DNA from 2 places in the Veillonella rodentium genome. Region 2 is predicted to be linked to the other one. Evidence: a T-box and tRNA genes for the amino acid it is inferred to sense, from the RefSeq annotation. Region 2 holds a T-box; the other holds one or more tRNA genes.
What was found. A T-box is a leader RNA that pairs with one kind of tRNA and senses whether it is charged. The one in region 2 lies ahead of cysS (cysteine--tRNA ligase), so its partner is inferred to be a tRNA-Cys.
Positions count from the first base shown of each region.

Region 1: it encodes a tRNA-Cys, which carries the amino acid that the T-box ahead of cysS (cysteine--tRNA ligase) is inferred to sense. The anticodon was not compared.

Region 1 is NZ_LT906470.1:920,553-928,022, forward strand. It holds gene CKV62_RS04115 (TrkH family potassium uptake protein) at 1-1,487, shown strand, start outside; gene CKV62_RS04120 (MBL fold metallo-hydrolase) at 1,496-2,092, shown strand; tRNA gene CKV62_RS04125 (tRNA-Asp) at 2,143-2,218, shown strand; tRNA gene CKV62_RS04130 (tRNA-Phe) at 2,223-2,298, shown strand; tRNA gene CKV62_RS04135 (tRNA-Gly) at 2,306-2,380, shown strand; tRNA gene CKV62_RS04140 (tRNA-Cys) at 2,390-2,464, shown strand; tRNA gene CKV62_RS04145 (tRNA-Leu) at 2,479-2,567, shown strand; gene CKV62_RS04150 (2-thiouracil desulfurase family protein) at 2,629-3,081, shown strand; gene CKV62_RS04155 (phosphoethanolamine transferase) at 3,259-5,091, opposite strand; gene CKV62_RS04160 (segregation and condensation protein A) at 5,244-5,969, shown strand; gene scpB (SMC-Scp complex subunit ScpB) at 5,982-6,491, shown strand; gene CKV62_RS04170 (pseudouridine synthase) at 6,493-7,221, shown strand; gene CKV62_RS04175 (BaiN/RdsA family NAD(P)/FAD-dependent oxidoreductase) at 7,218-7,470, shown strand, end outside.
Region 2 is NZ_LT906470.1:1,115,878-1,123,347, forward strand. It holds gene rnr (ribonuclease R) at 1-934, opposite strand, end outside; gene secG (preprotein translocase subunit SecG) at 989-1,210, opposite strand; gene sigH (RNA polymerase sporulation sigma factor SigH) at 1,222-1,905, opposite strand; gene rlmB (23S rRNA (guanosine(2251)-2'-O)-methyltransferase RlmB) at 1,980-2,711, opposite strand; gene CKV62_RS05055 (Mini-ribonuclease 3) at 2,704-3,189, opposite strand; gene cysS (cysteine--tRNA ligase) at 3,179-4,627, opposite strand; T-box leader at 4,678-4,880, opposite strand; gene CKV62_RS05065 (bile acid:sodium symporter family protein) at 5,043-5,996, opposite strand; gene gltX (glutamate--tRNA ligase) at 6,131-7,470, opposite strand, start outside.

The DNA.
Region 1 (7,470 bases), 200 kb from region 2:
TGCGCATTCAAATCGTCATGTCTTTGGTGGGCAAGCTGCTTTATATTTACGGGGTATTTACGATAATTCCCTTTATATATGGCATAGCATTTGAAACTGCATACTGGTCATTTCTAATTACTACCGGCCTTTCCGTAGTACTAGGGGCGGTTCTTGTTCGCTATGGTCGTGACAGTCAAAATTTCAGTTTGCGCGACGGCTTTCTTGTAGTATCTTCCATTTGGATTTTAACGATTATTTTAGGGGCCATTCCCTTTCTAGGCAGTGGAATACTTACTAATGGTTTTGATGCCCTTTTTGAAGCTACATCCGGTATCACGGCTACGGGCGCTACTATAATTTATAATGTTGATGAGCTGCCGGATACGTTTATTCTTTGGCGCGGTTTAATGCACTGGATCGGCGGGATGGGGATTATCGTTTTAATTCTTTCCTTTCTAAAAAATTTAGGCGCCGATGCGGCTCATTTTTTTAATGCCGAAGCATCCGTACCTAAGGTCGGGGTGGTGATGCCTCGTGTACAATCTATAGCTCTGAAATTATGGCAGTTATACGTGGTGTTTACCGTATTATGTTTCCTTATGTTATGGGCGGGAGGACTCAGTCCTTTTGATGCGTTAAACTATGCATTCTCCATCATTTCTACGGGGGGATTTACGCCGACTACGGCAGGTGCATTTATTTATGAGCAGAACAATTATATTTGCTTTGTGTTTATATTCTTTATGATTCTTGCAGGTGGTAATTTTGCTATATATTACGGGGTATTGCAACGGGGGATAGGGGTTCTTTTACATGATTTTGAAACCCGCATGTATTGGCTCGTTTTATTTATTGGTATTGCAGTTACGGCAATATCGTTAGCATGGCATTCGGGCTATACTGATCCCTTGCAGATCGTTCGGGATTCGGCATTTAACCTGGTGTCTTTACAGACCGGGAGCGGATTTGCTGTCAGTGACTATGATTTATGGCCGGCAGCAGCGCAAATGATGCTGTTCATTTGTACTTTTTTCGGAGGCTGTAGCGGATCTACTACAGGGGGTATAAAGATTATTCGTCTTATTACTCTTATTAAGAGCAGTATTCTGTATTTACGTAAATCAATTCATCCCGATATGGTACAGGTTGTGCGCATCAATGGTAAGCCGATGCCGGAAAAAGCGATTCAGATGACACAACAGTTTATATTCCTTTATTTATTGATCTATGTAGGCTCCGCTTTTTTAATGACATGTACGGGATTGACGACTTATGATGCATTACAGGTTGTTACCGCATTTTTAAGCAATGTAGGCTTAGGCTTTGGCGGCTTTGGTCCGACTGATTCGTTTGCTGTTATGCCTAATACGGCTAAATTAATCGCATCTGTTGATATGTTATTAGGTCGTCTGGAATTATTTACAATCCTCGTCATGTTACACCCTCAATTCTGGGAAGGTTATTTTATCAAGAAAGAACCTCTTAAACGCTATAAAATTCTTTAGGAGGAACGATGCAGATTATAAAACGTCCGTTAGGGTTATATAAGGCTAACTGTTATGTATTGATTCAAGATGGAAAATCTCTAATCATTGATCCCGGTTTTCATAGTCATCATATAATCGATATGGTAGGAGATTCACAGCCTTTAGCCGTACTATTGACACATGGTCATTGTGATCACGTATCCGCTTTAGATGATATCTGTGAGCATTACCATATCCCTGCGTATTTGCATCCGGAAGATCAAGAGCTGTTACAGCTTATTAGACGGCGTCCCAGTGTATATAAAAAAAAGATGTATACCGACTGTGAAGATCTGTTGCCCGGTGAGTTGAATTTAAATCCTTTTACGATAACTGTGCATCATACGCCGGGGCATAGTGCCGGATCGGTTTGCCTTGAAATAGGAGAATACCTTTTTACGGGGGATACTCTCTTTAAGCAAAATGTAGGGAATACAGACAATTACAATGGCAATGCATCACAGTTATTGGACAGTATTCGTTACCTTTTGTCATTGCCTAAAAACCTGATAGTTGAGCCCGGACATAAGGGTTCTACGACCTTACAGAATGAAGAACGTTTTATGAAAAATCTTTTGTTATAGTGTTGACAAATATTGTGATAACCGATATACTAATCAAGTACTTTGGATAAGGCCCCGTGGTGTAGCGGTTAACATGTCGCCCTGTCACGGCGAAGATCGTCAGTTCAAATCTGATCGGGGTCGCCATCATGCCTCGGTAGCTCAGTCGGTAGAGCAACGGACTGAAAATCCGTGTGTCGACAGTTCGATTCTGTCCTGAGGCACCATGTACATGCGGGAATAGCTCAGTGGTAGAGCACCGCCTTGCCAAGGCGGGGGTCGCGAGTTCGAATCTCGTTTCCCGCTCCAATTTTATATGGCGGCATAGCCAAGCGGTAAGGCAGAGGTCTGCAAAACCTTTATTCCCCAGTTCGATTCTGGGTGCCGCCTCCACAAACGTCATCCATGCCGGGGTGGCGGAACAGGCAGACGCAACGGACTTAAAATCCGTCGGTTGGAAACAACCGTACCGGTTCGATTCCGGTCCTCGGCACCATTAGACTAACCTAGGTTAGTCTTTTTTATTTTATATGGTAATTACCTTATAGGGGATATTTATGAAGAGAAAAATTAATCTATTGATCAGTGAATGTCTCTGCGGAGTGCCTTGTCGCTATGACGGAAAGGATAATGCACTTCCTTGCCTTAAAGAATTAGAAGCTTCATTTAACTTAATTCCTGTTTGTCCGGAGGTATTGGGTGGGTTAGATACGCCGAGACAGCCGGCGGAACGATGCGGTTCAAATATTTGTACTTGTGATGGTACTGATGTAACGGATGCATTTTCAAATGGGGCACAGCTCGTATTAGATATAGCATTACGGAATAATTGTAAGATTGCCTTAATGAAAGCGAAAAGTCCCAGCTGCGGATATAAACGCATTTACGATGGTACTTTTACGAAAACCCTTACAAATGGACATGGTATGACTGTGGAACGTTTATTGAATCATGACATTGAGATTTATACAGAAGATGATGTTCTCGATTTATTAGAACAATATAAGTAATATAGAAGTATTGAAATTATATAAGTTATTTAATATAATTTTGGACTTATCTAAAATGATTTACAGAGGAACAGCCTCCTAAGGCAATTTGATAACTATTTACTTGGTTTTGCAGTAAATACTATCAACCTTAGGAGGCTGTTATATTTATTTATATATATGTAATTAATATAAAAATCATTTGCCTGCATTTACAGGGTCGTTTGTTAGGGGTTGGTCGCCGAGCAGGGTAGTAAGGTTATGCAAGTTAAAACGATACTTGCTGTTACTGAAATCCCGCTCCGGATCATATCTATGACTCGGTGCATGCATGAGTCCTACCAAGGTATCGTATAGTAAATCATTTGTAAAATACTGATGTTCATGACTATTGAGGGCTGATACTGTTTGTGGATAGGCAGCGCGATATTGAGGAGATAAATAAATCCAGAATGGTATATGCGTCATGATAAAGTCGAATGTGTCTGGATTGTGAGATTTATCGAGACTTTCACCATGATCGGAGAAATATACCATAGCCTGAAGATTCAGTTTTTCCTTACCATATGTATAAATTTGCTGTAACAGCCAATCCGTATAGAGTTGACTGTTCGCATAGGCTTCCTGTCCGTCAGGATAACGCCCTTGTTTCCATTTACTGAATTCATGAGGATAACGGTCATTATAATAAATATGACTGCCCATGATATGAATCACGATAAAATTATTTTTGGTAGGATCCACGGTTTTGAGTAAGGGCAATAACGCTTCATCGTAGCGATCCGAGAATGCATAGGATTCATGCGCCCATTTCGTCGTATCTGCTGTTTTCGCCATTAACGAGATTGCCGTATCATATTCTCCGAATACACCTTGATTACTGAACCAGGATGTAGTGTATCCAGCTTTTTTAGCGATGTCTAAAATATTGGCGGAATCGAGGAATGGCCGATCGTCATATTGATTGCGCTCAGATAGGGCGCGTTCTAAACTGGGGATGGTCTGTACATAGGATGAATATGCATTGTCAAAGAAGATAAAGTCCTTGTTATCCGCATACATAGTCCCCTGCCAAGGTGTATCATCATAAGGAAAAGCTGGATTATACACTTTCATATAATCTCGAGAGCTCGATTCACCGATGACGAGAATGATTGTACCCGGTGTCTCTTTAGCAGCCGTATCGGTTGTATCCAAATTGAAAGAATCGAATACAAGATGATGATTATCATTATATTGCTGCATTTGTTTTACATAATCACCGGCCGAAATCCAATTGGCTACGATACATGTTTTGGGGAATAAAAAGAATGGCACGTATACGAGAAATGCGGCTATCGAGGCGATGAGCAATGCGGATCGCATAGGTCGTGTCGTGTTGAGATTTACCACATATTTCATGCCCAGATTAGACCAATATAATAAGTATGTCCAAAGGATTAGACCGATTCCGACGGCTATTAGGCCAGGGATGCCGGCGGCATTTTTTAAAAATCCGAAGGCTTCCTCCGGATTAGTCATGTATACTGCAAGAAGGCTGGCCGGAGTTAAACAATGCCAAGTTGTCATGTAGTAGCCGATTTGTAGGAACGGAATGAGGCTTAGTATCATGGAGAGGATAGCCATGATAAATGATGTCGTTTTATGGAATCGATTAGTCTGAGTGATTAGAAATTGAATTCCTGAAAGCCCCATAAAGATGAGAAGACCGAAGAGAAAATCATTGGCAAATTCATAAAAATATAGAGGCTTTACGTAGGACCAGTGAAATAGCAGCGGAAAGGTCAATGCCCATAGGATGCCGACTAATCCATATCCCAAAAACGGGCGATGAAACACGGTACAGCCCATAAAATACTGAAATAAAAATGTACCTACAATGGTAGGCACAGCTAAAATTGTAATATCTTCCACATCTAATCCTAATGTAATAGGTTCGTAGATGATGTACAGTACAATATATAACAAAATGCCTATAATACCAAAGCGAAAAATAGGATTACGTCCTATTTGCTTTATCATGGATGACATAATACAGCCTCTCTTACAAGAAAACAATAATATATAATAACTACTCTAATAAAGATAGCAGATGAATGCAAAAAAAACAATTATTTGAAAGTACTATGATAAATGCTTTATAATTATATGGTTAAATATATTATTTCTGAGGGTTGGGAATTATGGGCGATTATAATTACAAGCTGGACGTTTTCGAAGGTCCTCTTGATTTGCTGTTGCATCTTATCGAAAAACATAAAATAGATATCACCGATATTCCTATCGTGGAGATTACGAGCCAATACTTGGAGTATCTGGATAATTGGAACCATTTTGATATTTATTACAGCAGTGAATTCCTCGTTATGGCATCCACATTATTGCAAATTAAATCACGAATGCTGCTTCCCAAGGCGGAACCGGAACCGGACGAAGCGGAAGATCCTCGGGATGAGCTGGTGGCTAAGTTAGTGGAGTTTAAAAAGATTAAAGACTTCACGGCTCTACTTATGGAACGTACGTCCACATCTTCCGACTGTTTTAGCCGTCCCGAAGAAACCAGTGTGCTGGGATTAGATAATGTTTATAATTTTGAACTTTCACAGCTGTATCAGATCTTTTATCAGACATTGAAACGTGCAAGGGAAATATCTGATGAAGAATCTTTACATGAAGTTAAAGTGGAAAAGGATATATATAGTTTAGAGGATATGATTTTGTCTCTGTCCAGCCGTATTCGCCGTGGTGAAAGCCTTTATTTTAGAGAATTACTCATAGCTATTGAGACGAAGAGCGGTATGGTTACAATATTCATGGCCGTCTTGGAGTTACTTAAACAGCAAGTGATGGAAATGCGGAGCGAAGGTGAAGATATTATCTTTACAGCAACCGTAGGACAAAATTTGTAGAAAGGGGACACTATGTCGTTACCGACAAAGCATTTAGAGGCTGTTTTATTTTCTGCTGCGAAACCGATATCTCTGGATATGTTGGCGGATGTTTTCGAGCTTTCAGAACAGGAAATAGCTGATTATATTGAATCATTACAATCTGAATTGGAATTGAATGATCGGGGGATACGTGTTCGTGTATCCGGTGCCGGTGTAGAATTGGTGAGTGTCAGTGAATCAGCGCCATATGTGGGACATATCCGCAAGCGGGAAGATAAATTATCGAATGCAGCAATGGAAACATTGGCTGTTATCGCTTATAAGCAGCCTATTACAAAGGCGGAAATTGAAGAAGTCCGCGGGGTTAATAGCGATAAAATTATCAAACAGTTGCTTACCAGATCTCTCATTGCTGAACTGGGACATAAGGATACGGTAGGACGACCAATTTTATATGGCACGACGGATGAGTTTTTGCGCAGTGCCGGTGTCGAATCGATAGATGCACTGCATCAGGAAGTATCGGAAACAGAAGGGTAATATGGAACGATTACAGAAATATATTGCCAGTTGTGGTATTGCATCACGACGTAAGGCGGAGGCATTGATTGCTGAAGGTCATGTTCAGGTTAATGGCCGTAAAGTAACGGAGCTAGGCGTAAAAATCGATCCGCAAAAGGATCGCGTTAAAGTAGATGGTCAATTATTGGCACAAGAAAAACCGGTATATTATTTATTGAATAAGCCTAAAGGGGTCATCACATCCGTATCGGATCCGCAGGGGAGAGAAACCGTGTTGGATTATATAAAAAATGAATCGAAACGTATTTATCCTGTAGGTCGTCTCGATTTATATACGGAGGGATTATTATTGCTCACCAATGATGGAGAGTTGGCGCAGAATTTGACACATCCTTCAAAAGGTGTAGAAAAAACATACGAAGTTCGCATCAAAGGTCGAGTACGGGATGAAGATTTACAAATCATTGCGAACGGTGTCAATCTTGAAGACGGTATGACAGCACCGGCTACGATTATAGATCTTGGTTTTGACGATCATAACGGGATTCATGAGGTGGAGATTACAATTCACGAAGGAAAGAACCGTCAGGTACGACGCATGTTTGAGCATTTCGGATATCGCATTCACAATTTAAAGCGCATCGCTTACGGGGGGCTTACGTTAGGCGGTGTAAAGAGAGGCGGTTCGCGGGAGTTGACGCCTCGCGAGGTGAAAGCTTTAAAAGCGTTGGGGTCTGATAAGAAATGAAGCAGATCATCGTTATTGGAGGCGGCGCAGCAGGATTGATGGCGGCGGTTATCGCCGGTCGTGAAGGTGCTCGTGTCATACTGTTAGAAAAAATGAATATGGTCGGTAAGAAAATGGGAATTACCGGTAAGGGTCGTTGTAATATCACTAATAATGCGGATATGGTTGAATTTATAAAGAATACACCGGGAAACGGTAAGTTTTTATACAGCGCCTATGAGCGTTTCAGTAATGAAGATTTATTGGAGT
Region 2 (7,470 bases):
CGACACGGTCTACCAAATATACGGAGGTGCCCCGTTTATAGGCTTCTTTATCGATGGCCTGACCGGATATTACATAATGACTGACATCCGCAATATGAACACCCAGTTCGTAATTACCGTTCGGCAGCTTTCGCCCGCTTACGGCATCATCCAGATCCTTTGCATCTTCACCATCTATGGTAACCATCTGTAAATCTCTGAGGTCCCATCGCTTTGAATCATCATGAATAACCGTATCGATGCGCTGACTGGCCTTGATTACATCGTCAGGAAATGAGAACGGGATCTTATGATTCGCCATGATACAGTTGATATCAAGGCCCACATCCCCCTTATAGCCGAGAATCTCCGTAATGACCCCTTCCGGTTTTTTATCCCCTTCCGGCCATTTTGTAACTTTTACCAGTACCTTGGCCCCGCTACGAGCATCCAGGGTGTTCTCAAGTGCTACAAATATATCTGTACCGATTCTTTCATCATCCGGTACGACAAAGCCGAAATTCTGTTGCCGATCATAGGTGCCGACAATCGTTTCATTAGCACGTTCGATAATATCTACAATGAAACCTTCCCGCTTGTGGTTGATATAGGTGGACGGAATAACGCGAACACGTACCTTATCATTATGCATGGCGGTACCTTTATATTTTTCCGGAATATAAATATCATCTTCCCCTTCAGGCATGATGACAAATCCGAAAGATTTACGATACCCCTTATATATTCCTTCATATTCATCATAGTGTTGTTCTTGGTACATATATACATCAGGGCGTATAGACTGCAAACCCCCTTCTTTTTCAAGGCTATGAGCAGCCCGAATAAACCGCTCCAAATCTTTGCCGCCCCTAATATTATTATCTACAGCGGCATCCTCGATATGATATGCATGTGGTTCTATGGATTTATAAAACTCTAATACTTTCTTCTTCAAGACTCCACATCCTTTAACATAAAAAATAAAAGCCTGCAATGCAGGCTTTCATCATTAGAATTGATTAATCATTGCTCCTAATACTAAGCTCAACACAGCAAAGATAATCCCCAATATAATCGTACATCTTGACAAGAAACCGTCTAAACCTCGTTCCTTACCGCCAAATGAGGAATCCGCGGCACCGGATACGGCACCACCCATACCGGAGCTCTTACTGTTCTGTGCTATTACAACCACAATTAATAATACGGATACGATTATTTCTAGGACCATAAAAATATTTGTCACTGTTGTCTTCCTTCCTGTGAGACTCCGACGGAGTCCAATACACGATGCTCTAAATACTTCTCTAATTTACGTTTAACCCTTTGTAACGCATTGTCTATCGATTTAACGCTGCGCTCTGTGACCTTCGCCATTTCCTGGTAAGATCGTCCATCAAGATAACCTTCCAAAACCTCCCACTCAAGATCACTCAAAATATGACCGATATTGCGCTCAATATCATCCAGTTCCTCTCGGCTGATAATCAGTTCCTCCGGATTTGTAACCTTTGCGGAAGACAGCATTTCAATCAAAGTTCGCTCCGATTCCTCCGTATAAACAGGTTTGTTTAATGATATATAGGAGTTTAACGGTGCATGTTTCTGGCGCGTAGCGGACTTGATAGCCGTTATAATTTGCCTTGTAATACATAGTTCAGCAAAAGCCCTGAATGATGCTAATTTGTCTTGTTTAAAATCACGAGTAGCCTTATAAAGCCCGATCATTCCTTCTTGGATGATGTCCTCGCGATCGGCCCCTACGAGAAAATAGGAACGAGCCTTAGCACGAACAAAATTCTTATATTTATTGACTATATAATCGATTGCAAACTCATTTTGCTCTTCCTGAGCAATGACCACAACTTGTTCATCGGTCATTTCTTTGAAATTGTAATCGGACTTGCGTGTATGAATCGTCTTCATAGTGTGCTCCTCCTTACAATCACGAGAGAAAACCCAATATAGTTTATTATACTGAAAGCATCTATGATTTTCAACTATTTAGTTTGTCTCTGTCGTACAGCCTCATACATGAGAACAGCTGCCGCTACGGATGCATTCAAAGAATTTAGACGACCATACATCGGAATTGTAACGAGAAAATCACACGCTTCCTTTACGACGCGACTGATGCCCTTTCCTTCATTCCCGATAACGAGAACCGTAGGAACCGTCATGTCAGCTTCGTACAAGGTTCGGTCTCCTTCCATATGGGCCCCCAGAACCCAAAAGCCCTGCTTTTGTAATTGCTTAACCGTCTGCGCCACATTACCGACTTGGACAAGTGGAATTTGTTCTATAGCACCGGCTGAGGTCTTGGCTACGGTGGCATTAATCGGTGCGTTATGTCGCTTCGGAATGAGTACCGCCGTAGCACCGACACATTCGGCCGTTCGAATAATTGCCCCCATATTATGAGGGTCCTCCACACCATCCGTAAGAATCAGTAACGGCACTTCATGGTCTGTCTCTTGCAATACTTCACCTAACTCTTTGAATTGTACGGCGGACACGAAAGCGATAACACCTTGATGAGGCACATCGAATTCATACTTATTCATCTGCTTAATCGGTGTAGGTCGCACCTCAATTCCTTGAGATTTTGCAAGGCCCACAATATCGGCAAGCCCTGTTTTAACCTTATCCTCACTGACCAAAATGCGTTGAATGGAGCGCCCGCTTTTAAGGGCTTCCTTGACCGCATTACGGCCTACGATGTAATTATCCATGATTCATACCTTGTAAAGTCGCGGAAAAAGCTTCACGCATCAACATTTGTAAACGTTCATCCTGACGTGTTTCATACAGAAATCCCAGAACCGCTTCAAAAGCGGTACTGCTGCGATACTCCTGAACAGAACTGCTTTTAGGGACATTCACATGACTGTTTCTGGCCCGTCTCGCTACAGCCTGTTCATCATCCGTGAAAGTAGTCTCCAACGTCTGCAAGACCTTTGCCTGAGACCTTGCACAGATAAACTCGGTCACAATGGTGTGCAATACCTGCATCTTAGAAATATTCATCTGCACCACGCGTTCACGAACGTACATTGAGTATACGGCGTCTCCGATATAGGCGAGCATCACCGCATCCGCGCCAAGGGCTTCCTCAATTGTACGACTGCGTAAATGCATAGGTTCTTTATTTAACTGATGTAGTTTTTTAACGGCTTCATTTCTTAAGAACTGAAATTGTCTAAACTTCACGTTTTTTCCACCGTGCCCCTTGAGGAGAATCTTCAATAACAATACCGATGTCCGATAGACGATCTCTGATGCAGTCCGCCAATGCCCATTGTTTTTGATCTCGACAAGCCTGACGAACGGACAGGATAACTTGCATCAATTCTCCATATTCTGCTGCATTAGCACCGGTATTACCTTCCCATGCCTTTTCAAGAACACCGATAATTTCCGTCATGAATTTAAATATGCGTTTTACTTCGGCAATAGCCTCTTGACATACAACGCCGTTGCGGCTTGAAACCTCCTGATAATAAATATTGATTTCTTTTGCCAGGCCGAACATGCTCGATGTAGCCAATGCCGTATTAAAATCATCGCTCATAGCGGCTTCAAATTCTTCTTCATACGTCTTCGCTCGAGCTAATAAACGTTGCGCTTCATCACATTCGCCCGCTTCACAGCCTTCCAAATACAATAGATTTTCAATAGCTGTACTTAAACGTTCCAAAGACTTGTTAGCCTCTTCAAGACGTTCATCGGAGAAATCCAACGGACTTCTATAATGGGTACTCAACAAGAAGTACCGCAAAGCATCCGGACTATATTGCTCTAAAATATCTTTTACCAAGAAAAAGTTATTCAGAGATTTCGACATTTTTTCGGAGTTAATGGTGATAAACCCGTTATGCAGCCAGTAACGTACTGCCGGATGTTGTCCGGAACAACCTTCGGACTGAGCGATTTCATTTTCATGATGCGGGAAAATCAAATCACTGCCGCCACCATGGAAATCAAATTCCGTACCGAGATATTTCTGACTCATGGCGGAACATTCGATATGCCAGCCGGGACGGCCATTGCCCCACGGACTTTCCCAGTACGGCTCTCCCGGTTTAGCCGCTTTCCATAAAGCGAAATCCATCGGATTATGTTTACGTCCGTCTACCTCAATACGAGCACCGGCTTCCATATCATCTAATGTACGACCGGATAATTCGCCATAATGATCAAATTTTTCAACGCTGTAATATACGTCGCCGTCAAGTTCATATGCATACCCCTTTTCAATCAAGGTGCTAATCATGGCGATGATATCATCAATATGTGTGGACACGCGAGGGTAAATATCTGCACGCTGTACACCGAGTGCATCCATCACCTCAAAGTAACTGTCGATATAACGATTTGCAATAGTATCCCAGGATACACCTTCCCCATTGGATGTATTGATGATTTTATCGTCCACATCGGTGAAGTTTTGCACATATGTAACCTTATAGCCTACATGCTTCATATACCGGCGGATTACATCCCATGTTACGAACGGACGCGCATTGCCGATATGAGGATGATTATATGGTGTTACACCACATACATACATCTTGGCTTCCCCCGGTGTCACAGGAGAGAACACCTCTTTTTGACGCGTCATAGTATTATAAACTGTAATTTCTCTCATCGTTGCCGATGCCTCCATCTTTTATAAAATAAAAAAGACCTCTCATCTCATACAGAGACGATGGTCCGCGGTTCCACTCTGTTAGGTACGTTCATACCCACTCGACGCATAACGGCGCGTGACCGGACAAACCTACCTATAATCGGAATGTCAGCTCGTGAATGCATTTCATCTACCTATCCTTAAACCCTCCCACCATCGGTTCTCGCTAAAAAGTTAGTTGTAGAGTACTTCTTTCAGTCTCAGCTATTGATATATAACCTATTTAAATATGTAATAATTGTACCAATTACGCTATATAATGTCAATGATAATAAGACAAATCCTCACCCGCGAAGACCATATGCATACCTTTTTAAACACGATACGGTCATTCGAGAATGAGGATTAACATCGTTTTACAATATCTGTCAAATTATGCTTTTTCCAACTTTTCCCGATCATCATGCTTACGGCATATACCGGCAAAAATAGATCCTGTAAAATTATGAATAATAGAAAATACCGCACCGGCCACAGCCGCTTGAGGTGTGAAGTGTTTCATGGCTAGAGACACGGATAATGCTGAATTCTGCATTGCCACTTCAATCTGCATAGCGCGCCGAGAAGAAACATCGATACTGAGTAGTTTACACACCACATACGTCACTACATAACCGCTTAAATTCTGTACTAAACAAGCTATAAAAATAATGAAGCCCGTTTCGGCGATACGTTGTTGATTGACAGCTGTAACCGCCGCCAAGATAAGCAATACAGCGATAGCGGCAATAGTAGGACAGACGGATTTAACCGGTTCAATCTTTACACCAATAAAATAGTTTAATACTATACCCAAGATGATCGGAACCAATACAATCTTTATGATTGAAATAAACATTGGCATAAACGCTATTTCAATCGACGACGTAGCTCCTGCATATAATACCACGAATAATGGAGTTAACACCGGTGCCAATAAGGTTGATACTGTCGTAGCCGATACGGACAGCGGCACATTACCGTTAGCCAAGAAGGTCATAACATTGGATGCGGTGCCGCCCGGGCAGGCGCCTAATAAAATAAATCCGATAGCTATTTCCGGAGGAAAATTAAATGCTATGCCAACCAAGAAACCTGCTAGAGGCATCCATAAAAATTGAATGACAGAAACTAAGATAACCTTTAAAGGTTGCTTAAATACATCAATAAAAACTTGCGCTGTCAATGTCAATCCCATTGCGAACATGACAAATTGTAACATATATGCCACATACGGTGTCATCCATGCAAATAGATTCGGTAACAAATAGGCTATAACAGCCGTTAACAGTACAATCCAGGACAAATAGCTATTAAATAGACGATTCACGGAATGAACAAATTGCATTATATACACTCACTTTCAAAAAAATCAAATAAAACACGCCGATAATTATAGCAAATATATAACGGTAACACAAGAAAGCCTCTTATAAACTATATGTTCATAAGAGGCTTCTTAATACCATATTATCTTAAGTATTATTTTGTAAGGTTCCCTGCAGAATCCAAGCGATGTAAACATCGTTCTTTACCGAGTAACGTTACGATATTATTCAAATCCGGCCCATGCATTTGACCTGTTAAGGCAACGCGAATCGGCATGAATACAAACTTACCTTTTAAGGACGTTTCCTTCATGACGGCCTTGATAGTTGCTTTCACGGCATCCGGCGTAATTTCATCCAATGCGGACAAAGCATTACGGAATGCAGTCAATACAGTCGGAGCGGATTCTTCATTCAAAACGGCACGTAATTCTTCTTCGTGACCTTCTTCAAGGAACACCGTATCCACCATAAACATACCCACATGATCCTTGATTTGTGCACCAAAGCTGATATGATCGCGGAACGTGGAGCATAACAATGTCAAATGATCTATATCCGCTTGATTTAAACTATCAGGAGCCAATCCTACTTCCTTTAAATGAGGTAAGCAGAGATGGAACAGTTCTTCATCAGTTAAGTTCTTCATATAATGAAAATTGATATGGTTCAACTTGTCGATATCGAATACGGCCGGATTTTTAGCCACCCGATCCATAGAAAAGGCCTCAATTAATTCATCAGGCGTGAAGAATTCATTTTCCCCTTCCGGAGCCCAGCCTAACAATGCCAAAAAGTTCACCAGAGCTTCCGGTAAATAGCCTAAATGTTTATATTGCTCTACCGATGTGGCTCCATGACGTTTGGACATCTTCTTATAATCCTTGCCGAGGATAAGAGAAATGTGACCGAATGTGGGAATATCCCATCCTAAAGCTTCATAAATAGCCATCTGACGAGGCGTATTGGATAAATGTTCCTCCGCCCGAATAACATGGGTAATCCCCATCATGTGGTCATCCATGACTACGGCAAAATTATATACGGGAATACCGTCAGATTTAACGATAACAAAGTCACCCACACCGTTGGATTCAAAGGATACATGGCCACGTACCATATCATCAAAGGTATAGGTCTTGTTCAACGGAACACGCAAACGGATTGTCGGTTTGCGGCCTTCCGCAATATATTTTGCTTTTGTCTCTTCGTCTAAATGTTCACAATGACCGTTATATTTAGGTGTTTCCCCCCGCGCCATCTGCTCTTGACGTACTTCTTCAAGTTCTTCCTGTGTGCAGTAACATTCATAAGCCTTGCCTTCATCCAATAGACGTTGTGTTACCGCTTTGTATAGTTCTAAACGTTCTGTCTGACGATACGGTCCGTTGTCACCGCCCACATCGATACCTTCATCCCAATCCATGCCTAGCCATTTCAAAGAGGCTTTGATGTTTTCCTCACTTTCACGAGTAGAACGGGTTAAATCCGTAT